DNA from 2 places in the Eubacterium ramulus genome. Region 2 is predicted to be linked to the other one. Evidence: predicted binding sites of a transcription regulator. Region 2 holds the regulator's gene; the other holds the start of a gene.
What was found. Region 2 encodes NrdR, which represses ribonucleotide reductase genes. Its sites were predicted from a motif close to CACNANATNTNGTG; they were not measured.

Region 1 (12,268 bases), 370 kb from region 2:
CATATGCCAGGTTGATAGCATGATCAGAACAGCGTTCCAGATCGGTAACAAGATCAGAAAAAATAACTGCACTGAGTGGATTACACAAAGAATTCATAATACGTTCAATATGATTATTGATAAGATCCTTTTCATGATCATCCACATGCTGTTCCAGAATCTCAATCTGATCCAACTTATTGTAATCATCCTTTTCAAAAATGTCCAATGCCATATACACAGCATCCATTGCATCTTTGGACATATCTATCAATTCTTTTCTTGCTGCATCTGACATTTCTGCTTTCTTTGTGTTCATCTGTTCAATGTACTCTACAATATTTTCCGCATGATCAGATAAGCGTTCAATATCAGTAACCGCAATTGTCATCATAGACACGCGCCGCATATTTTCCGGTGACAGGTCCAAAGATCTGAGATCTACCATAGCATCCGCGATCAGATGATTCAGGATGTTGACGCTTTCCTCATGAGAACGCACCGATGCTGCCTTTGCTGAATTATAATGGAAGAAACAGTCAAGGGCACGTTGCAGGTTGTCTGCAGCGATATGTCCCATACGCGTAATTTCACGTTGAGTCTGACGAAGAGCAACCGGAGCCGGTACTTTGGTCAGCTGTGTCATATAAACAAGGGAACGATCTTCCATCTGCTGATTTTCCTCCGGTAACACTGGCACGATCTTCTCAGCCAGCCAGATTAATTTTCCGGTAAACGGCAACTCGACCAATACCGCAATAATTGCAAAAATTGTATGTGTATTTGCCAGCTGTCGTCCGATATCATTCGGTGACAGACTCTGAATACCCGTCAGGATGATTGGGAAGATATTGATCAATGCAATCAGGATTCCTGCACGAAATACGTTAAACAACAGATTCAGGATTGCTGCTCTCTTACCATTTCTGTTTGCAGTCAGACTTGCCAGCAGGTTCGGCGTAACAGAACCGATTGCTGCACCAATTACCAGATAAACCGCTACGTTATAGCTGAGCAGCCCCTGAATAGCAAAAGCCTGAAAAATAACCGTTGAAGAAGAAGAGCTCTGCAGTAATGCGGTAAATGCGATACCAAACAAAATAGCCAGTGCCGGATTATTCAATGTAGAAAGGAATGAAACAAATCCTTCACTCTGAGACAATGGCTGAATTGCAACTTTCATCATCGTAATACCCTGGAATAACATACCAAAGCCCATGATAACAGAACCAACGTGCTTTACAAAATTGTTTTTCATAAACAGGTACATGATGGCACCTGCAAAAAGCAGTAATGGTGTAAATGTACTGATATTAAACGCAGTGATCTGTGCGGTAATTGTCGTACCGATATTGGCACCCATGATAACACCGATCGCCTGTCCGAGATTCATCAGACCCGAATTTACAAATCCGATTACCATAACGTCTGTTGCAGAAGAACTCTGAACCAGTACCGTCATGCCAAGTCCAACAACAATGGCAATCAATTTGTTTTTAGTTGCATGCTCCAAAATGGTCTGGAGTTTATCACCACAGGCATTTTTCAAACCAGCCGACATAATTGTCATACCAAAAAGAAATAATCCAACGCCTCCTAATAATGAAAACGCTTCTACTATAGACATATATTTATCCTCCGTAAGATTCGTAAAGAAATTGTAAATATATTTTTACATACGAATCTATTTTAACAGTAAAATATCAATTTGTCTTTATAATAAACGGATTTTCACAAAAATAGGTAAAATATAAGAAAAATCATTGTAAATCACAAGTAAAATATACAAATAGTAACAAATTTATCACCCTATAACTGCCTGCTGCAAGAAGTAGTGGTATTTTCTTATATAGATTATGCATTCTTACAGTTGATTTTTTATCTTCTTTTCGGTATAATGCGTCTTGTGATTAATTATATCCGTTTTCGGGTATACCGGGTAACGCGCCACAGCGCGTTCACCTCTTAGCGGATATGGTGGAATTCATGACCATTGAACTGCTAATGTTCAATGGTAGACAGACGCGCCACAGCGCGTTCACTTCTTAGCGGATATGGCGGAATTCATGACCATTGAACTGCTAATGTTCAATGGTAGACAGACGCGCCACAGCGCGTTCACTTCTTAGCGGATATGGCGGAATTCATGACCATTGAACTGCTAATGTTCAATGGTAGACAGACGCGCCACAGCGCGTTCACTTCTTAGCGGATATGGCGGAATTCATGACCATTGAACTGCTAATGTTCAATGGTAGACAGACGCGCCACAGCGCGTTCACTTCTTAGCGGATATGGCGGAATTGGCAGACGCGCCAGATTTAGGTTCTGGTGGGAGACCGTGCAGGTTCAAGTCCTGTTATCCGCATAAAATAAGGGTTTCCGAGGATTTTTCATAATCCGGAAACCCTTATTTTTGACCCAATGTTGTCCTTATAGATATCGATACACAGATTTATTTCTGCTTCCACCATACGATTTCACCGGCTTCTTCGGTCTTTCTCAGATCGATCAGGCGCTGATTCTCTGATCCGCGAAACTGCAGACTGATATTTTTTTTATCTTTCATAAATTCTCCGTCTACCAGAACATCCACACAGGATAAGACCGCATCTGTCACTTCACAGCGTGCTCTTCCGGTTCCAATTTCTTTCCCGGATAATTCTTCGTATACATAGCCACTGTAAGCCCATATTGTTTTTTGGGGGAATTCGCGGCGCACTCTTTGTAAAAGCGAAAGCAACACATACTGATGCTCTGGCTCAAAGGGTTCTCCGCCAAGTAAAGTCAATCCTGCCACATACCCCGGCCGCAACGCTTCCATCAATTCTTCTTCCACTTCTTTTGTAAACGGTTGTCCATATGTAAAATTCCATGTCTCCGGCTGAAAACATTCCTCGCAATGATGCGTACATCCAGATACAAACAATGTCACACGTACACCGGGACCATCTGCTATATCAGATTTTTTTATATTACAATAATACATATTCCACCTTCTTTCTCAGCAATGAATCCAGACTATTTCTTCTTAATGAAACTGATTTGTCTCTGGTTGATATTCATACTTAATCAGTGCCAGCTGGTCTGTGATTTCCTGTTCCGTCACACCATAAGCCTTTGCCAGCTCTTCTAATGACGGATATCGATCTCTCAGTTCTGTATTTACTACGCTTAAAAGCATTACCGGATCTTTAGGTAATATCATTTGTCATTCCTCCACGTGAAAATCATATTATTTTCTATTATAATACAATACAACCTTTTATGGCATTTTATTTTGCAAGTAACATTGCCATACCACTCATGATAAATATACCCATTGCCGCAATTATACCGCCACCGACCTGCTGCCACAGCCGTCCAAGATCGGACAACTCACCGTTTTTAAACTGCCACTTTTTCAGGAAAAAATAGCATTCTTCCGGATATATCGCACAGATAATTCCAAGTATATACAAAAACAGTCCAAGAATATTCATATACCATGTGGAAATTGTTTCCTTGTTATCATAGATAATCCTGCACAATGCGTAGCTGTAACGCTCCGCATCCATATCTTGACTAATATTCACACCATCTTCGGAAAATTCCATGTTTCCGTTCTGGAGTACCGGCACTCCATTATCATACAATTCTTTCTGATCTGTATCCCAGCTTCCTGATACAGTCTGATCCGGAAAATAAAATGTAATCTGTTCCTTTTCTATCTCATAGGAAATTTCCTGTTTTTTATCGTGAGAAACAACTGTAAATTCATGATCCGATGTCTGCTCTATATAATTAGATGCATCTTGTTCATACCTTGAGCTGCTTTTTTCATAGAAAAAATCATCTCCCACATATACCCCCGGACGCATCGTTGTATACCCCCCATATCCAAATGCAACTGCTGCAATCAATATAGCAATCACTACTTTTATTGCCTTTTTCCCCTTATTCATAAGCCCCCTCCTTTTAAGAAAGACCATTACGAAACTGTCAAAAACAGTAATTCTATAATGGTCTCTTTTTTCAATGCAATTAATTTTCAACGCATTTATTGAATAATTTTTTTGGTGGTACAAATCCCCGAAAAAAATTTTTGGGTTTTTTGGGTTTGTAGATTTTTTTGGGTTTAAATAATCCTACAGATGAAGCACTCTCTCTTTGATTTCCTGCGTTCTTCCCTGATTCCAGAACTGCGTGCCGATGTAACCGCAAGTACGGCGTGCCACATTCATCTTATCCTGATCATGATTTCCGCAATTTGGGCATTCCCAAATCAATTTGCCATCTTCCTCTACAATCTGAATTTCACCGGTATATCCGCATACCTGACAGAAATCACTTTTGGTATTCAGTTCTGCATACATGATGTTATCATAAATGTACTGCATTACGGAAAGTACTGCATCCAGGTTCTGCTGCATATTCGGTACTTCCACATAACTGATGGCTCCACCCGGAGACAGTTTCTGGAACTGAGCCTCAAATTTTAATTTTTCAAAAGCATCGATATTCTCTGTTACATGAACATGATAACTGTTTGTAATATAGTTTTTATCTGTCACACCCGGAATCAGTCCAAAACGTTTCTGCAAACATTTTGCAAATTTATAAGTTGTGGACTCCAGCGGGGTGCCATACAGACTAAAATCTACGTTGTGCTCTGTCTTCCACTCGCTGCAGGCATCATTCATATGCTGCATTACTTTCAGTGCAAACGGTGTCGCACTCGGATCTGTGTGGGATTTACCTGTCATATAGCGGACACATTCACACAATCCCGCATATCCGAGAGAGATCGTAGAATAACCATCATGAAGCAGTTTATCAATAGTCTCGCCTTTTTTCAGACGGGCAAGTGCGCCATGCTGCCACAGGATCGGAGCCACATCAGAAGGTGTTCCCTCCAGACGCTCATGACGGCACACCAGTGCACGGTGACAAAGTTCCAGTCTCTCATCAAAGATTTTCCAGAATTTGTCCATATCTCCCTGGGATGAACAAGCGACATCTACCAGATTGACCGTTACAACGCCCTGGTTGAAACGTCCGTAATATTTTGGCTCATTTGTCACCGGATCTACATAAGGAGTCAGGAAAGAACGGCATCCCATACATGGATAACAATGTCCTTCACCGTTTTTATCCACTTTATTCTCAAACATGATCTTCTCGGAAATATAATCCGGTACCATTCTCTTTGCGGTACATTCTGCTGCCAATCTGGTCAGATACCAGTATTTGCTATCCTCATGGATATTATCTTCCTCCAGTACATAGATCAGCTTCGGGAATGCAGGTGTGATATAGACACCTTTTTCATTTTTTATACCCTGGATACGCTGCTTTAATACTTCTTCGATCACCATAGCCAGATCATCTCTGGTACGACCTTCCGGTACTTCATTCAGATACATAAAAATTGTAATAAACGGGGCCTGACCATTGGTAGTCATCAATGTGATCACCTGATACTGAATCATCTGAACGCCCTGTTTTACTTCTTTCTGTACACGAAGTTCTGCTACTTTATTGATTGTTTCCTCATCTGCCTCAATACCGCTCTGCGCAAACTCGTAAGCAACTTCTTTCCGGTATTTTTCACGACTGACCTGTACAAACGGAACCAGATGGGACAGGGAAATACTCTGACCGCCATACTGGGAACTTGCGATCTGGGCAACCGCCTGGGTAGCCACATTACATGCAGTGGAAAAGCTGTGCGGTTTCTCGATCATTGTCTCGCTGATCACAGTTCCGTTCTCCAGCATATCATCCAGATTTACCAGGCAGCAGTTATGCATATGCTGTGCAAAATAGTCTGCATCATGGAAATGGATCAGCCCTTTCTCATGTGCCTCTACGATATCCGACGGAAGCAGGAATCGTTTTGTAATGTCCTTGCTGACCTCGCCTGCCATATAGTCACGCTGCACACTGTTAACTGCCGGATTTTTATTAGAATTTTCCTGTTTTACTTCCTCATTGTCAAACTCAAGCAGACTTAAAATCTGTTCATCTGTTGAATTGGATTTACGCACCAGTGCTCTTTTATACCGATAAGTGATATAATTACGCGCCACAGAAAAAGCTCTCTGATTCATGATCTGATTTTCTACCAGATCCTGGATTTCTTCCACACTCAGTGCTCGGTTCATGCCTTCGCAGATGGTACGCATGTTGGCTGCGATAACCGCAATCTGCTCTTTACTCATACGCTCTGTTTCTGCCACACTGTCATTTGCTCTGATAACTGCAGAAATAATCTTCTCCATATCAAACTGCGATTCTGACCCGCTTCGCTTAATAATCTTCATTCCACTCGCCCTTTCTTCTCTATCTCAAATCAATCACTGCCCGTAACACGTCTGCTTTTCCCTGCAGCAGCCATGTCAAATGCTGTCAGACAGTTCCACTTTTTACAATTGGTTCCGAGAACCGTTCTTGAACATTGTACAATATCTAGTATGGTTTTTCAATTGCAAATCCTATATATAGTTATTTTCCTACAATATCCACAATTTTCAATCTATGTCTTGACTTTTTCAGATTAGCAGGAACATAGCCTGAATCCAACACTTTTTCCGCTTAATTTTCAAAATATAAAAATATAAAAATAGCACTTTGCACAATTACCGGGGGATCTTCAGCCTGCATCAGCTATATCTTGCAACTGCATGATTATAACTACAAATTGTGCTCTTCATCCTCATATTTTACGCACAAAAAGAGAGGGCAAGAGTGCTGTCCGATCAGGTACTCTTCCCTCCCCTGATGTACGTTCTGTCTGACTCGTTATTATGCTTCCGCTGCCAGTTTTTCAATAGCTGCTTTGATACGCGCAATGGATTCTTCTTTTCCAAGAACTTCCATCAACTCCGTTGCGCCACCCGGTGTCATCTGTTTTCCGGAAAGTGCGGTACGGATCGGCCACATAACATAACCATTCTTATATCCATTTTCTTTTACATAACTGCTGAGCATTGCATACAGTGCGTCATTGCTGTAATCTTCCTGAGCCTCCATCAATGGAAGGACATCTTTCAAAACTGCCAGAGATGTCTCGGCAGTTGTTTTCATCTTTTTATGTGTATACATGGCGATATCATATTCCGGGACTGCTTCAAAGAAATCAATATGCTCTTTGATATCCGGGAAAATCTCGATACGTGTCTTCACCATCTGCGCAATCTTCTTGTAATCGCAGTCGCGGTGTATCACTTCTTTGATGTATGGCTCTGCCAACTCATAAAAAGCATCAAAATCCATCGCTTTGATATACTCGCCGTTCATCCATTTCAGTTTTACCATATCGAAAACAGCCGGAGATTTGCTGATGTGATGGTAATCAAAATTCTCTACCAGTTCTTCCAGAGAGAAAATCTCACGGTTATCTACCGGACTCCAGCCAAGTAAAGCGACAAAGTTTACCACTGCCTCAGATAAAAATCCCTGTTCGATCAGATCCTCGTAAGAAGAATGTCCGCTTCGTTTGCTCAGTTTCTGATGTTCCTCATTTGTGATCAGTGGACAGTGTATATATTTCGGTTCTTCCCATCCGAATGCATGATACAATCTGGTATATTTCGGTGCAGACGATAAATACTCATTACCACGGACAACATGCGTAATGTGCATCAGATGATCGTCTACTACATTTGCAAAGTTATAAGTCGGATATCCGTCGGATTTGATCAGGATCATATCATCCAACTCAGAGTTCGGCTGTGTGATATCTCCGTAAATCTCGTCATGGAAAGTTGTCTCGCCTTCATTCGGTACATTGGCACGGATAACATATGGTTTCCCGGCAGCCAGATTTGCCTCAATCTCTTCTTTGGAAAGATGCAGACAGTGTTTGTCATAGACACTGATTTCTTTTCCGTTGATATTCTGTTTTAAAGAATCCAGGCGTTCTTTATCACAGAAGCAGTAATATGCCTCGCCTTTTTCGATCAGCTGTTTTGCATATTCCATATACAACCCGCTCTTGCAGCGCTCGCTCTGAATATATGGACCATATCCGCCATCTTTGTCCGGTCCCTCATCATGGATCAGACCTGTTTTTTCCAGGGTACGGTAAATAATTCCAAGCGCTTCTTCCACAAAACGCTCCTGATCCGTATCTTCAATTCTAAGTATAAACTCTCCGCCCTCATGCTTTGCAATCAGATACGTGTACAAAGCAGTGCGCAGATTTCCAACATGCATACGGCCTGTCGGGCTCGGTGCAAATCTTGTTCTGACTTTAGCCATAACTCTACCTCTTTCTGTCTATTCTTTACGATCCAGCATCTGCTTTTTTTCTTCTGCGAGTGTGCATTATCTGCACAAAGCGCTTTTATCTGATGAAAAATTCGCTGCAATTTCCTGTCAGATAAAAAATTGCTGATTCGTTCATTTCTATTTCGTAAGCGTTCCTATTATAACCCAATCCGGACATTTCCACAAGGGCAAAAAGAAGGCTGTTGTATCAAACTTCAGCACAGTTTTGGTACAGCAGCCTCAAAGTGTAGAGTGCAGTGATTCTGAGAAGAATATGTCAGCTTTCGCTGACCAGAATCACGCACCAAGTCTCACGTGCGTTCGACTTGAATCTAACTTGTTTTCAGTTCTTTCCAAAGCTGACTGTAATATGCGGTGGTGTCCGCATCCAGTGCTTTGTATACCTCGCATTTTTCAAGTGTCGCTTCACTCGGGAAAATTAGCGGATCCTCTTTTGTCTCCTCATCCAGCTGATCATATACTGCCGTATTCGGTGTCGGATAATAAATTTCTTCGAAATTCTTCATAGCGATATCTTCCCTGCAGAGGAAATCCAAAAACTTCAGTGCTCCTTCATGGTTTTCTCCTTTTTTCATCATCATCCAAGAATCAAACCATACATTGGATCCCTCTTCCGGAACGACATATTCCAGGTCTTCATCATACTCATTGGCCAGATATGCCTCTCCGGAATAGCAAACTGCCAACGCTGCATTTCCGGCCACCATCTCTTCACGGACTTCGTCCACAAAGTATGCTTCCACATCTGGTTTCTGCTCAAGCAACATATTCTGTGCTACCTGCAGTTCCTTATGATTTGTGGTATTCAGTGAATATCCTTTGTATTTTAATGCACACATATAAGCATCCCGGATACTGTTCTGCATAATGATTTCCCTGGCATATTTGCCGTTAAACAGACTATCCCAGCTGGTAATCTCTTCATCTACCATATTTGTATTATACAGGATACCTACTGTTCCCCAAAAATACGGGATACTGTACTTGAGTTCCGGGTCATAGGATTTTGACATCTCCCAATACAGGTCTCCGATATTATCGATGTACTGCATCTGGCTGAAATCAATCTCTTCTGTCTCGCCTTCCTCGATCAACCGCTCCACCATATAATCAGAAGAACAGATCAGATCGTAAGGAATCGTACTTGCCTTATATTTGGAATACATTTCCTCCGGCGTCGTTGCTTCCTCATAAAGTACCTTGATACCAGTCTCTTTCTGAAACTGCTTTAATACTGACGTATCGATATATTCACCATAATTTAATACAACAATAGTATTTTTTCCGCCGGCTTCGGACATATCCACGGAGCTTTCCTCTTCTCCGGTGGCACCACAGCCAACTAAAATTCCGGTCATGGCAACACACAGCGCCATCGCCACCCGCCTTTTCCATTTTTTTATTTTCATGCTGTCACCTTCCCTTTACATTGCTGCCTTTTTCAGCTGTTTCTGACGAATCTCCGGCACAAAATTTGCCAGAAGCAGAACCACCAGCACCACAGCAAAGATCAGTGTCGATAACGCATACATTTCCGGTTTGATTCCACGCTTCAACTCACCGTAGATCATAGTAGATAATGTGTTGATTCCTGCACCTTTTGTGAAATAGGTGACTACAAAATCATCCATGGACATGGTCAGAGCCATAAAGAATCCACTGACAACAGACGGAAAGATCATTGGGAATACTACCCGGAAAAACGCCGTGACACTGTTTGCTCCAAGATCACGTGCCGCTTCATACACACTCATATCCATCTGCTGGAGTTTCGGCAGGATGCTCAGGATCACATATGGAATATTGAATGTTACATGTGCCAGCAGGATGCTGACATAACCCAGACTTGTAAATCTGGAAAACCAGAGCATCAGCGCAATACCGGTCACGATATCTGCATTCAACATCGGAATGTTTCCTATTCCAAGTGTCAGGGAATAACTCCGTTTTTTCATAGCATCAATGCCGATGGCGGCCAACAGGCCGATGCCTGTAGCTATGGCTGCTGAAGCGAAACCAATCGTCAGTGTGTTCTGTAATGCCGCGACTACATCACTGTTATGTAACAAAATCTGATACCATTTCAGTGTAAATCCGCCCCAGACAACCCGGGATCGGGATGCATTAAAGGAGAGAACCACCAGCACTGCAATCGGAATGTACAGAAACGCAATGATCAGTACCAAATAAAATTTCATAAAAAAACGCTTTACCATACGCTGCTCTCCTTTCCTCCGTCATTTTTCACCGTAAACATCATACTGATGAGTACAAAAATCATCAGTGCGATAGACAGACCGGAACCGAGATTCCAATTCATGCTGGTGGAAAATTCCTGTTCAATGATATTTCCAATCAACATGATCTTGCCACCTCCAAGAATATCCGGAATAGCGAACGTGGTCAGCGACGGAACAAACACCATGGTAATTCCACTGATAATGCCCGGCATGGTAAGTGGAATCATGATTTTGGTCAAAACTGCGGACAACGGTGCACCCAGATCGCGGGCTGCCTCGATGACATCCTCATTCAGTTCCATCACCGCATTGTATACCGGCAGAATCATAAACGGCAGATAATCATAAACCATACCAATAACAATCGCCACATTGGAATTCGCCAGATCCTGTCCCGGCAGACCCAATACCCCAAGGATTGCATTAATAATTCCGTTTCTGGACAACAACAACTGCCAGGCCATAATACGCAGTACAAAGTTTACCCACATCGGAAGAATCACGATAATAGCCATCAATCCTTTTTTTCCGATGTTCAATTTCCGCAGTATCACAGCCAGCGGATAGGCCAGCAAAAGACAGACCACTGTACACAGTAAAGCCAGCCACAGTGCAAGCAACAATGATTTCAGATGCACCGGTTCGAAAATTGCCAGAATGTTAGACAGGGTAAATCCACCGTTTCCATCTCCCAGAGCATAAAATACGATCATCAGGATCGGCAGCACTGTAAATCCGATGATCCAGACGATATACGGTGTTGCCAACAAACTTCTCTTATTCATTCTTTTTGATTACCTCCTGTGCAGCAGACACCGGTTTGTGCATAATCTGAATATTTTCCGGCTTCACATACAGACCAATCTCCGTCCCCGGATGATAAGCAATGGTGCTGTGCGCCAGCCACTCATAACCATTCGCCTGCACCTTCATTTCATAATGCACACCCTTAAACAGAATCGAAGTAACAACACCATCCATCATACCTTTCCCTTTTTCAAGGAATTCCATATCTTCCGGTCGGATGACTACATCGACGTTTTCATTCGGTGCAAATCCAGTATCTACACACGGGAACGGACATCCGAGGATTTCCACCAGACAATCCTTAGGCATCACACCGTCAATGATATTACTCTCACCAATAAAATCAGCTACAAACGCATTTTGCGGTTCGTTGTAAATATCTACAGGCGTACCCACCTGCTGGATCAACCCCTGGTTCATAACAATGATCCGGTCAGACATGGTCAGTGCTTCTTCCTGATCGTGAGTTACAAAAATAAAAGTAATACCCAGTTCATTTTTTATCTTAATCAGCTCCTGCTGCATGTCTTGACGCAGCTTCAGATCCAATGCTCCCAACGGCTCATCCAAAAGCAGCACTTCCGGCTCATTTACAATCGCACGGGCAATGGCGATACGCTGCTGCTGTCCACCGGACAGAGACATCGGATGTCGGTCTTCAAACCCTTCCAAATCCACAAGTTTCAATGCATATCTGATCTTATCCTGAATATATGATTTACTCTTTTTCTTCAATTTCAGTCCAAATGCAATATTTTCCCCGACACTCATATGGGAAAACAGCGAATATTTCTGAAATACAGTGTTGATATGACGCTTATCTGGAGACAGATTCGTAATATCCTTACCTTCAAAAATAACCTTTCCCTCATCCGGTGTCGCAAAACCACCAATGATACGCAATGTGGTAGTCTTGCCACAGCCGGAAGGACCCAGCAGGGTCACAAATTCATTTCTTCCTATGTCAA
Region 2 (12,268 bases):
TCTGCGCAATGCCATTGCGCCCTCCAAACTCGTTTCCGGATTAGAGATTGAGAATGGACATATCAAAGTGGATCGCACCCAGAAAACAAATCTGCCCGGCTGTTTTGCAGCGGGAGACTGCACCGGTCGTCCGTATCAGTATACAAAAGCAGTGGGAGAAGGAAATGTGGCAGCACATAGCTGTATCAGTTATCTCACAGAATAGCTTCTATGCAAGACAAAAGCGTCGTAGCAATACGGCGCTTTTTAGATTATGAATGAGGTGCATTGACAGGAGATTAGATGAAAATGAATATTCACAAAGATAAAATGCTATGGTATAATACAAGGTACTGTATTGGGGCTTCTTATGAAAGAAGCTGAAATATGGGAAAAGATTTAAAAAGAAAAGAATTTGACAAGGGTATCATTCAGTTCATATTACCGAGGAAGAAAAGAAAAAAATGGAATTGGTAGCAGGAAGCACTTGTGGCAATGTAATGGCCCACGAAATGGCCCACTTGCAAAAATAAGTATGCTGAAATCCCTTGAAATCAAAGGATTTATAGGAGGAAATAGAGAAAATGAAATTAGGAATCGTGGGACTGCCAAACGTAGGAAAAAGTACCCTGTTCAATTCACTGACAAAAGCCGGTGCTGAGTCAGCAAACTATCCGTTTTGTACCATTGACCCGAATGTGGGTGTCGTAGCAGTACCGGATGAGCGCTTGAAATTACTGGGAGATATGTATCATTCCAAGAAAGTGACACCGGCTGTTATTGAGTTTGTAGATATTGCAGGTCTGGTAAAAGGAGCCAGCAAAGGTGAGGGACTCGGAAACCAGTTTCTGGCAAACATCCGTGAAGTAGATGCAATTGTACATGTGGTACGTTGCTTTGAGGATCCAAATGTTGTTCATGTAGATGGAAGTGTAGATCCGGCCCGTGATATTGAGACCATCAATCTGGAGCTGATCTTTTCTGATATCGAAATTCTGGAGCGCCGTATCGCCAAAACAAGCAAAGGTGCCAGAATGGATAAGAAACTGGCAAAAGAGCTGGAATTGTTAGAGAAGATCAAAGCACATCTGGAGGATGGTCAGCTGGCAAAAACCTTTGAGGTAGGCGATGATGAAGATGATCAGGAATGGTTTGCTTCTTACAATCTGCTGACTGCAAAACCGGTGATTTATGCTGCCAACGTATCCGAGGATGATCTGGCTGATGACGGCGCAAACAATCCGCATGTGGCAAATGTACGCAAACTGGCTGCAGAGGAAGGCTCTGAAGTATTTGTTATCTGTGCACAGATTGAGCAGGAGATCGCGGAACTGGATGATGATGAGAAAGCAATGTTCCTGGAAGATCTGGGACTGAAACAGTCCGGTCTGGAGAAACTGATCAAGGCAAGTTACAGCTTACTTGGTCTGCTGAGTTATTTGACTGCAGGTGAGGATGAGACACGAGCATGGACCATCAAAAAAGGAACCAAAGCTCCGCAGGCAGCCGGAAAGATCCATACTGATTTTGAGCGTGGATTCATCCGTGCCGAGGTTGTAAACTACAAAGATCTCCTGGAGTGCGGCTCACTGGCTGCAGCCCGTGAAAAAGGTCTGGTAGGACTGGAAGGAAAAGAATATGTGGTACAGGACGGCGATGTGATCCTGTTCCGTTTCAATGTATAAAACGATTGAAGCAGGATGCCTATTGGCTTTAAACAATGGGTAGTTCACAAGAGAATAAGCGTATATAAAAAAATAATCTGATGCATCAGCAGCATAGCTGCATAAAACAGTATCATATGCACGTTCCTGGCAACTGTGAATAAGATAAAAGAACAAAAAAATCCGGGAAGTGCAGGATGCGTTTATGTGAATTTTCAAAAAAAGAGGTTATCAATGTCTCTGACTGCAAATGTCTGGGATGTGTCTGTGATCTGAAATTTGACGAATGCAGTGGACAGATATGTGCGATGATCATAAAGGGACCTCCGAAGTGGTTTCATCTGGTAGGCTGTGACACGGAATATGTCATAGACTGGAAAAAAATTGTTCGGATCGGACCGGATGTAATACTGGTAGACATTTGTGCAGAAAAATGTCTGCGTAAACTTTAAGCAATTTTATAAATACGGAGGAAAAGAGCGATGAAATGCCCTTATTGCAGCAGCGATAATACAAGAGTCATTGATTCCAGACCGGCAGATGATAATTATTCCATCCGCCGGAGAAGACTTTGTGATGATTGTGCAAAGAGATTTACGACTTATGAGAAGGTGGAGACTATTCCGCTGATCATTATAAAAAAAGACAATACCAGAGAACAGTATAACCGTTCAAAAATCGAGGATGGTGTACTGCGCGCCTGCCACAAACGCCCGGTGTCCGTTAACCAGATCAATCAGCTTATTGATGAGGTGGAGACTGAAATCTTCAATATGGAAGAAAAAGAAATCCCAAGCAGTGTCATCGGGGAATTGGTGATGGATAAGCTCAAGGATCTGGAAGCAGTGGCATATGTGAGATTTGCATCGGTTTACAGGGAGTTCAAAGATGTAAATTCGTTCGTGGAAGAACTGAAAAAAGTGTTGGATAAATAAAATTCATGAGGTTAGAATTGTGGAGTACGAAACAATTCGTATGGCATCTTTTAACCCAAACATCAATTTATGCATGTAATACGGAGGTGGTTTATGTTTCAAAAATTTTATCCGGATCTGTATGTATCCTCTACATATGAGATTGATTTTGACCGGTTGTACCGGTCCGGATACCGGGGATTGATTTTTGATATTGATAATACATTGGTAACACATGGAGCACCTGCAAATGATCAGGCGAAACAGCTTTTTGCACATCTGCATGAGATTGGATTTGCCACCTGCCTGATTTCTAATAATCAGGAGCCGCGGGTAAAACCATTTGCGGATGCTGTGCATTCTCTGTATATTTATGATGCGCATAAGCCATCAACAAAAAATTATGAGAAAGCTATGGAGCAGATGCATACGGAGAAGGGCAATACGATTTTTATCGGAGATCAGATGTTTACCGATGTGTTTGGTGCCAATCGGACAGGAATTCCATCCATAATGGTAAAGAAAATCCACTGGAAGGAAGAAATTCAGATTGTTTTAAAACGGCGGTTGGAAGCCATTGTGCTGATCGGTTACCGCAGATACAGAAAGACACATAAAAGTATATTAGAGTGAGAAATGATTGTCACGGACATAAACAGTGAATATGAAAATGATATCGGTGACAGGAATCAATCCTAGGATAAATGAAAAAACGGAGGGAAGAACAATGAAACTTGTAATTGGTAATGACCATGCAGCAGTAGAACTGAAAAATGAGATCAAGGCATATCTGGAAGAGAAAGGTCATGAGGTGATCAATATCGGTACAGATACACATGACAGCTGTAATTATCCGGAGTACGGCGAGAAAGCCGGACGTATGGTAGCAGCAGGTGAAGCGGACGGTGGTGTGCTGATCTGTGGAACCGGTGTCGGTATCTCCATCGCTGCAAACAAAGTAAAAGGGGTACGTGCGGCAGTATGTTCTGAGCCGGTAACAGCCCGTCTCGTAAAAGAACATAACAACGCAAATATCATTGCTTTCGGTGCCAGAATTGTAGGCAGTGAGACTGCAAAAGCAATTGTGGATGCATGGCTGGATGCCAAATTCCAGGGTGGCCGTCATCAGACACGTATCGATATGATCCATAAAATTGAGGAATAGTCTATAAAAAGGTTGAAAAATCACGGTTTTTCATATAGAATAGATAGAAGTAATAATTACCATATATTTGTGGTAATAGAAGAAAAGACCGAGAGTCTTAACATACAAGGAGGATTTTTGAATGGCAAACGCAGGAAAGGTAATCGGAAAAGGTGTTACAATCGAGCTGGAAGGCAATGTATACAGAGTAGATGATTTCCAGCACGTAAAACCTGGAAAAGGCGCAGCTTTTATCAGAACAAGATTAAAAAATATTAAAACCGGTGGTGTTGTAGAGAAAACATTCCGTCCGACAGAGGATGTAGAGACAGCACACGTTGACAGATCTGAGAAACAGTATCTGTACAATGACGGTGATTTATATTACTTCATGGATACAGAGACATATGATCAGATCGCTCTGAGTGCAGATGCAATCGGTGATGCTCTGAAATTCGTAAAAGAGAACGAGGCAGTTACAATGCTTGCTCACAACGGAGATATCTTCGCAGTTGAGCCGCCGATGTTCGTTGAACTTGTTATCACAGAGACAGAGCCAGGTTTCAAAGGCGATACAGCAACAGGTGCTACAAAACCGGCAACTGTTGAGACAGGTGCTACTGTGTACGTTCCGTTATTCGTAAATGAGGGAGACGTAATCAAGATTGATACAAGAACAGGCGAGTACTTATCACGAGTATAAAAAATAGTGAGCAGAGCGAACTATTTTTTATGAGCAAGTAACGAAGTGGATTGCGAATATCCGCTGTTACAGGAAGTGAGCAGAGCGAACTATTTTTTAAATGACGGAGTGGATTGTAAATATCCGCTCCGTTTTCTGTTTGACGAGGATTAAGGAGGATGTATGAAATACGATTTTGACAAAATAGTAGACCGTCATGGAACGGACTGTTATAAATGGGATATGATTGCAAAAAGAAAATTACCGGCGGATACGTTACCACTCTGGGTGGCAGATATGGATTTTGAGACGGTTCCGGAAGTGAAAGAACGGTTAAAAGAAGTGGCAGATCGTGGTATATACGGTTATTCCATGCTGGGTGACGGCTATTATCATGCATTGAAAAACTGGTTTTCTGAGCGGTTTGGATGGCAGGTGGAAAAAGACTGGGTGATCGTCACTCCGGGTGTGGTATTTGCGCTGGCAGCAGCAGTCCGTGCTTACACAAAAGAGGGGGACAGCGTTATGATCCAGCGCCCGGTTTATCATCCATTTACCAATGTGGTAAAAGAAAACGGACGAAAACTGGTGAATAATCCACTGGTTATGGAAAACGGAAAATATCACATGGATTATGAAGATATGGAGCGCAAGATCACAGAAGAACAGGTAAAACTGTTTCTGCTTTGCAGCCCGCATAACCCGGTGTCCCGTGTCTGGACAAAAGAAGAACTGTGTCAGGCTGCCGAAATCTGTAAAAAGCATGGTGTCATCATGATCGTGGATGAGATTCACTGTGATTTTGTATATGAGGGATATCATCACACCAGTTTTGGTACACTGAGTGAATATGCAGACAATGCAGTGATCTGTACGGCACCGAGTAAGACATTTAATTTGGCAGAACTGCAGCTGTCCAATATTATGATCCCGAATCCGGAACTGAGAAAGACCTTCCAGGCAGAGATGGACAAAGTATTTTACTCCGATGCAAACCTGTTCGGACAGGTATCCTGCCAGGCAGCATATGAATATGGTGCACAGTGGCTGGATGAATTACGTGTATATCTGCAGGGAAACATTACATACATCCGTGATTATCTGGCAGAGCATCTGCCCAAAGTCCATCTCATCGAGCCGGAGGGAACCTATCTGCTTTGGGCGGATTTTCGGGAATATGGACTGTCTGCGGAAGCACTGAATGCGAAAATCCTGAAAGATGCAAGAATCTGGTTTAATGAGGGCTCTATGTTCGGACCGGAGGGTGCAGGGTTTATGCGGATCAATATTGCAAGTCCCCGCAGTATGATCGTGGAAGCGATGGAACGTCTGGGAGAAGTCTTCGGAGAATGAACGCAGAATAAGCATTCCCCCGCTTCAAGTGCGTAGAGCACTAAGCGGTGGATACGGGGGATGCTTATGTCAGTGGGAGTTAAAAGCTCCCACTGACAGGTCGCAAAGCGACTGCGTTCATGAGCAAGTAGCGAAAGCGGATTGCGAATGTCCGCTTTACCGAAAAATATGCGTTCAGCTTCACTTCTCAGGTACATATTCAGGTGCATGATGCAGACAGAAAAATGCGAGCGCACAGATCAGAATCTGGCTGGCCAGCATGCCCCAGAGGTAAGCACTCAGTCCAATGCGGGGGATTCCTGCGAAAACAAATATAATGCGGATGGCGGCACCAGCCAGGTTGATCAGCATGGTGAGGGTAGCCTTGCCAAGTCCGTGCAAAATGCTGCACAGTGTGCTTGCGAGGAATAAAAACGGACAGATCCAGCTCAGGGTGCGCACATAAATACCTGCCAGTGTGTTGTGAAACAGATGGATGCCGATCCAGTTTCCGCACAGCAGAAATCCGGAGGTACACACAAGACCGAGAATGACACACAGCTGTGTGGTTCTCCGGATGGCTTTTTGCACCAGGTTATACTGTTTCCGGCTATTCGCTTCTGCGATGGCCGGAAGCAGCATAACAGACAGGGAATTACTTAGCACGCACGGAAACATAATGGTGGAAAAAACCATGCCGGTCAGGATACCATAGACGCTCAGGGCATCACTGTTTGCATAACCAAAATCCCGGAGTTTGATCGGGATCAGCAGTGCTTCCGCACTCTGACATAAACTTAACAAAATACGGCTGCAGGTGAGAGGAACTGCCATAGAGCACAGATCCTTTGCAATTTTTGTCAGCCGGATAGAAGAAGGCGGTACCGATGGATTTGGTACTGTCTTTTTATTTTCCGTGCGTTCTGAAAAAAAGCAGACCATGGTGACGGAGTAAAGAGAGGAAGCAAGTTCGCCAAACAGAATGCCCCAGACTGCAATCTGTGGTGTCACAAGCTGTCCCCGCTGCATCTGGATGTCAGCCACGAGCCAGACGCCTGCGACACGGATGACCTGTTCCAGAATCTGTGAAATAGCCGGGATGACGGCTTTTTTTCGACCATAATAGTAGCCGTTGATGCAGGCGTGGATACAGGCGAAAGGCAGGGAAAGGGTCATGATGCGGAGCAGCGGGACTGTCCGGACATCTTCCAGCAGGGAAAGCCCGATCTGCGGAGCGTAGTGCCATATGATCCAGACACAGCTGGCAGATAGCAACAGGGAACCAGACAGTCCGACACTCAGATAGGCTCTGGCCTGGCGTTTCTGTCTGCATTGGGCACAGTAACGGGAGATCGCAGTCTGGATTCCGGCGGCTGATACAGAGATGATCAGGGCAAATACCGGAAATATCAGCTGGTAAATTCCAAGTCCTTCTGCACCGATTCTGCGGGAAAGGAATATTTTATAATAAAAACCGATGATCCTGCTTAAAATTCCGGTCAGTGTCAGCAGCAGCGTACCGGATATAAAGTTCTGTTTCATGGGATTTGCATATGATTTCATTGGAAAGAAGACTCTTCTGCCTGTGGATTTTTTATAAATATATGCAGAGAAAAATCGGTCAGAACCGAAAGGAATGGTATGATTATATGAAACGGTTGATTTATTTGGATCATGCCGCCACAACGCAGCCTTTTCCGGAAGTGTTGGATGCGATGATCCCCTATTACAGCAGATATTATGGCAATCCATCATCCGGATATGAACTGGGGGAAGAAAGTAAGCGCGCCATTGAGACAGCCCGGGAACAGATTGCAGACACACTGGGGGTGGAAGATGACACTATTTATTTTACATCGGGAGGAACAGAATCCGATAACTGGGCATTGCGCTATGCCGTGCAAAATGGAAAACGAAGGAGACCACACATTGTGACATCGTCTATTGAGCACCATGCAATCTTAAACACGTGTAAAAATCTGGAAAAACAGGGAGTGCGTGTGACTTATCTTCCGGTGAATAAGGAAGGAACAGTACAGCCGGAGATGGTGGAGCGGGCGATCATATCAGATACAGTGCTGGTGTCTGTAATGTATGCAAACAATGAGATCGGAAGTATTCAACCGATACGTCAGATCGGGCAGATCACCCATCGGAAACAGGTTCTGTTCCATACGGATGCAGTGCAGGCATACGGCCAGATTCCAATTCATGTAAAAGAGGATAATATCGACCTGCTGTCTGCCAGTGGTCATAAATTTAACGGGCCAAAAGGAACCGGATTTTTATATGCCCGAAAGGGACTGAAGCTTCAGCCGATGATCCATGGTGGTGGACAGGAGCGGAAGATGCGGGCCGGTACCGAGAACGTACCGGGGATTGTAGGAATCGGACGGGCGGCGGTCTGTTCCGCAGCAATTCTGGAGAAAAAGATGGCATATGAAAGCAGGCTGCGTGATTATTTTATCCGGCGGCTGCTGGAAGAAATTCCGGGAAGCAGTATCAACGGGGATCGCCGGAACCGTCTGCCAAACAATGTGAATATCAGCATTGCGGGGGTAAACGGTCCGGCGGTAGTGGCATTGCTGGATCTGGAAGGCATCTGTGTATCATCCGCTTCTGCATGTTCCACCGGGGAACAAAAGGCTTCTCATGTACAGCTTGCCATCGGAAATGCCGGACATCAGGCATATGAGGCTATCCGTTTTACCCTGGGTATCCAGAATACACCGGAAGAATTGGACGATACCGTTGAGGTGTTAAAACAATGCGTAAAAAAATTGAGGGACTTTAAAAAATGATTTGGGTGTTAAAACGCCCAAATCTCACGTGCGTTCGACTTGAATTTAAACCGGAAGAAATTCCGGTTTTCTTTTCGTGAAGACCGTAAAGTAGTCAAAGCCGGCCGCTTTCAGCAGCTGTGGTACTTTGTCGAAATCCCAGGCAATCTGATCTGGGGCATGTCCGTCAGCACCGATGGTGATGATCTCACCTCCCAGCTCCCGATACCGGTGCAGGATTTCTTCCGTTGGGTTTGGGTGCCCGAGACCATATTTGAATCCGGCCATATTCAGCTCGATACCCTTACCGTGAGCGATAAGCTGCCGCAGGATCTCGTCAATGACATCTTTGTATTTGTCATAACTGTAATTTTTGTTCTTTTCCGGTCCGTAACGAACCACATAGTCAATGTGACCGTATACATCAAATTCATGAAAGGCAGCGATGTTTTCCAGAATGGATTCAAAATATTCCAGATAAGCGGCATGCTCGCTGCGTCCTTCATAATAAGCCGGATAATATGGATCGAGGCCGTGCACCACATGGGAGGATCCGATGACAAAATCAAAATCCATTTCCTGTAGTATTTCATGGTGCTTCTTCGCCAGATGCGGCTGCAATCCCAGTTCAATACCGAAGTTGATGTTCAAGGAATCAGAAAAATCAGCCTGCAGCTGCCGGATTCCTTTTTCATATTGAGGAAAATCAATGGTGAATAAATCCGGTTCATCCGGGTAATCATAGTCAAGGTGATCGGTAATGCAGATCCCAGCCAGATTTTTTTCGATGGCGGAACGTGCCATAGCAGCAGGATCGGCGTTGCTGTCACCGGAAAAATGAGTGTGCATATGTGTATCCCAAAGCATGAAAATGTCTCCTTTCAAGGGTGATATAAGGCTTATATTATATATTGTGCAAAATATAAACTTTGAAAAACAGCGTGGTTATGCGGTTTCCTGAAACTATGATAAGCACAGCAGTACATTTTTGTCAATCCAATCCGTGCATTTTGAATAGGAAAAATGATCGAAATTCTAAAAAAAGGAAAAAGTTTTATGCAATTACTACAAAAACACATAGTGAGACTTGGACTATAATATCAAAACTGGTGAAAAAACATCTGTAAAACTTGTACAAATTGCTAAAAAAAGAGAAAAAAAGAAACAAGATGGTGAAAAAATTAACAAAGTTAAAATAAGCGGTTGAAAACTATTGAAAAACTCAGTCATATTCGTTAAAATATAAGCAGATTGGATGAGACATCAATGAACAGACAACAGTTGAGACATCCAAAAATAAACCACCGGATGATCCGGATACATTTTAATTCTAGGAGGAATGAAAAAATGGCAGTAAAAGTAGCAATTAATGGATTTGGACGTATTGGACGTCTTGCTTTCAGACAGATGTTTGGTGCAGAGGGATATGAAATCGTAGCAATCAACGATCTTACAAGCCCGAAAATGCTTGCTCATTTATTAAAATATGACTCTTCTCAGGGTAAATATGCAAAAGCTGATACAGTTTCTGCTGGAGAAGATTCTATCACAGTTGATGGAAAAGAAATCAAAATCTACAAAGAGCCAGATGCAAATAATTGCCCATGGGGTGCTTTAGACGTAGACGTAGTTTTAGAGTGTTCCGGATTCTATACATCCAAAGAGAAAGCACAGGCTCATATCAATGCAGGTGCTAAGAAAGTTGTTATTTCCGCTCCGGCTGGAAACGACCTTCCTACCGTTGTTTACAATGTAAACCATGATGTATTAACAAAAGAAGATACAATTATTTCCGCAGCTTCCTGTACAACAAACTGCCTTGCTCCGATGACAAAGGCATTAAACGACCTTGTTAAGATCAAATCCGGTATCATGTGCACAATCCACGCTTATACAGGCGATCAGATGACACTTGACGGACCACAGAGAAAAGGCGATTTAAGAAGAAGCCGTGCTGCAGCAGTTAACATCGTTCCAAACAGCACAGGTGCTGCAAAAGCAATCGGTCTGGTAATCCCAGAGTTATCCGGTAAATTAATCGGAGCTGCTCAGCGTGTACCGACCCCGACAGGTTCTACAACAATCTTAAACGCAGTTGTTGAAGGCAACGTAACAGTTGATGAGATCAACGCAGCTATGAAAGCAGCTTCTAACGAGTCCTTTGGCTACAACGTAGATGAGATCGTTTCTTCCGATATCGTAGGAATGACATATGGTTCTCTCTTCGATGCAACTCAGACAATGGTTCTTCCGTTAGACAACGGAACAACTCAGGTTCAGGTTGTTTCATGGTATGATAATGAGAACAGCTATACAAGCCAGATGGTTCGTACAATCAAATACTTCGCAGAGTTAGCATAATCAACACTCTATAAAGTATAACAAAGACTCACTGCAGGGTCCGGTCTTTTGGACCGGACTCTGTTTTTGATTTGTGTTGCAAATCAAAAGCAGAGCCATTAGAAATGCGCACACGCATAAGATGAAAATTGCTTCGCATATGCTCGGTGCAATAAGAAAAGTATGCATAGATCAGTTACAAACAAGGTTCAATTAGACATGCATATTTTCTTGATCTTTATAGATTTCCTAAATTAAGTATATAAACAGGATAAGGAGACAATATCATGGGATTAAATAAAAAAACAGTAGATGATATTAACGTAAAAGGACTTAGAGTTCTTTGCAGATGCGACTTCAACGTACCGTTAAAAGATGGCAAGATCACAGACGAGAACCGTCTCGTTGCAGCTCTTCCTACCATCAAAAAACTGATTGCTGACGGAGGCAAAGTAATTCTCTGCTCTCACCTTGGCAAAGTAAAAACAGAGGAAGATAAAAAAACAAAAACGCTTGCACCGGTTGCAGTACGTTTATCCGAACTGTTAGGACAGGAAGTAAAATTTGCAGCTGATCCGGAAGTTGTAGGACCGAACGCAAAAGCAGCAGTAGAGGCTATGAAGGATGGCGATGTAATCCTTCTTGAGAATACTCGTTTCAGACCGGAAGAGACAAAAAACGGAGAAGCTTTTTCCAAAGACCTTGCTTCCATCTGTGATGTATTTGTAAATGACGCATTTGGAACCGCTCACAGAGCACACTGCTCCAACGTAGGTGTTGCAGGTTTGGTTGATACTGCTGTTGTTGGTTACTTAATGCAGAAAGAGATCGATTTCCTCGGAAACGCAGTAAATACACCGGAAAGACCGTTCGTGGCAATTCTTGGCGGTGCAAAAGTAGCAGATAAATTAAACGTAATCTCCAACCTGCTTGAAAAATGTGATACCCTGATCATCGGTGGTGGTATGGCATTTACATTCCTGAAAGCAAAAGGATATGAAGTAGGAAACTCTTTGGTAGATGATACAAAGATCGATTACTGCAAAGAGATGATGGACAAAGCTGAGAAACTTGGCAAGAAATTACTTCTCCCAATCGATACTACAATCGCAGATGGTTTCCCGAATCCGATTGATGCAGAGATCGCAGTAGAAGTTGTTGCATCTGATGCAATTCCGGCTGACAAAGAAGGTCTTGATATCGGAACAAAAACAGCTGAGTTATATGCAGATGCAGTAAAATCCGCAAAAACAGTTGTATGGAACGGACCGATGGGCGTATTCGAGAACCCAATCCTTGCAAAAGGTACCATTGCAGTTGCAAAATCTCTGGCAGAGACAGATGCTACAACAATCATCGGTGGCGGTGATTCCGCAGCAGCTGTAAACCAGCTTGGATTTGGTGACAAGATGACACATATTTCCACAGGTGGC

Region 1: the regulator NrdR is predicted to act here: its motif matches at 6,422-6,435, upstream of nrdD (anaerobic ribonucleoside-triphosphate reductase).

What each region holds. Positions count from the first base shown of each region.
Region 1 is NZ_CP173382.1:2,217,504-2,229,771, forward strand. Features, by position in the region: gene ACIRUQ_RS10410 (Na/Pi cotransporter family protein) at 1-1,606, opposite strand, end outside; tRNA gene ACIRUQ_RS10415 (tRNA-Leu) at 2,268-2,347, shown strand; gene nrdG (anaerobic ribonucleoside-triphosphate reductase activating protein) at 2,435-2,968, opposite strand; gene ACIRUQ_RS10425 (DUF4250 domain-containing protein) at 3,011-3,187, opposite strand; gene ACIRUQ_RS10430 (hypothetical protein) at 3,255-3,923, opposite strand; gene nrdD (anaerobic ribonucleoside-triphosphate reductase) at 4,107-6,284, opposite strand; gene gltX (glutamate--tRNA ligase) at 6,766-8,223, opposite strand; gene ACIRUQ_RS10445 (PotD/PotF family extracellular solute-binding protein) at 8,565-9,662, opposite strand; gene ACIRUQ_RS10450 (ABC transporter permease) at 9,678-10,451, opposite strand; gene ACIRUQ_RS10455 (ABC transporter permease) at 10,463-11,278, opposite strand; gene ACIRUQ_RS10460 (ABC transporter ATP-binding protein) at 11,271-12,268, opposite strand, start outside.
Region 2 is NZ_CP173382.1:1,847,653-1,859,920, reverse strand. Features, by position in the region: gene ACIRUQ_RS08875 (NAD(P)/FAD-dependent oxidoreductase) at 1-205, shown strand, start outside; gene ychF (redox-regulated ATPase YchF) at 564-1,664, shown strand; gene ACIRUQ_RS08865 (YlmC/YmxH family sporulation protein) at 1,841-2,095, shown strand; gene nrdR (transcriptional regulator NrdR) at 2,126-2,578, shown strand; gene ACIRUQ_RS08855 (YqeG family HAD IIIA-type phosphatase) at 2,672-3,190, shown strand; gene rpiB (ribose 5-phosphate isomerase B) at 3,285-3,722, shown strand; gene efp (elongation factor P) at 3,844-4,404, shown strand; gene ACIRUQ_RS08840 (MalY/PatB family protein) at 4,567-5,736, shown strand; gene ACIRUQ_RS08835 (polysaccharide biosynthesis protein) at 5,917-7,278, opposite strand; gene ACIRUQ_RS08830 (cysteine desulfurase family protein) at 7,320-8,516, shown strand; gene ACIRUQ_RS08825 (histidinol-phosphatase HisJ family protein) at 8,562-9,362, opposite strand; gene gap (type I glyceraldehyde-3-phosphate dehydrogenase) at 9,843-10,856, shown strand; gene ACIRUQ_RS08815 (phosphoglycerate kinase) at 11,123-12,268, shown strand, end outside.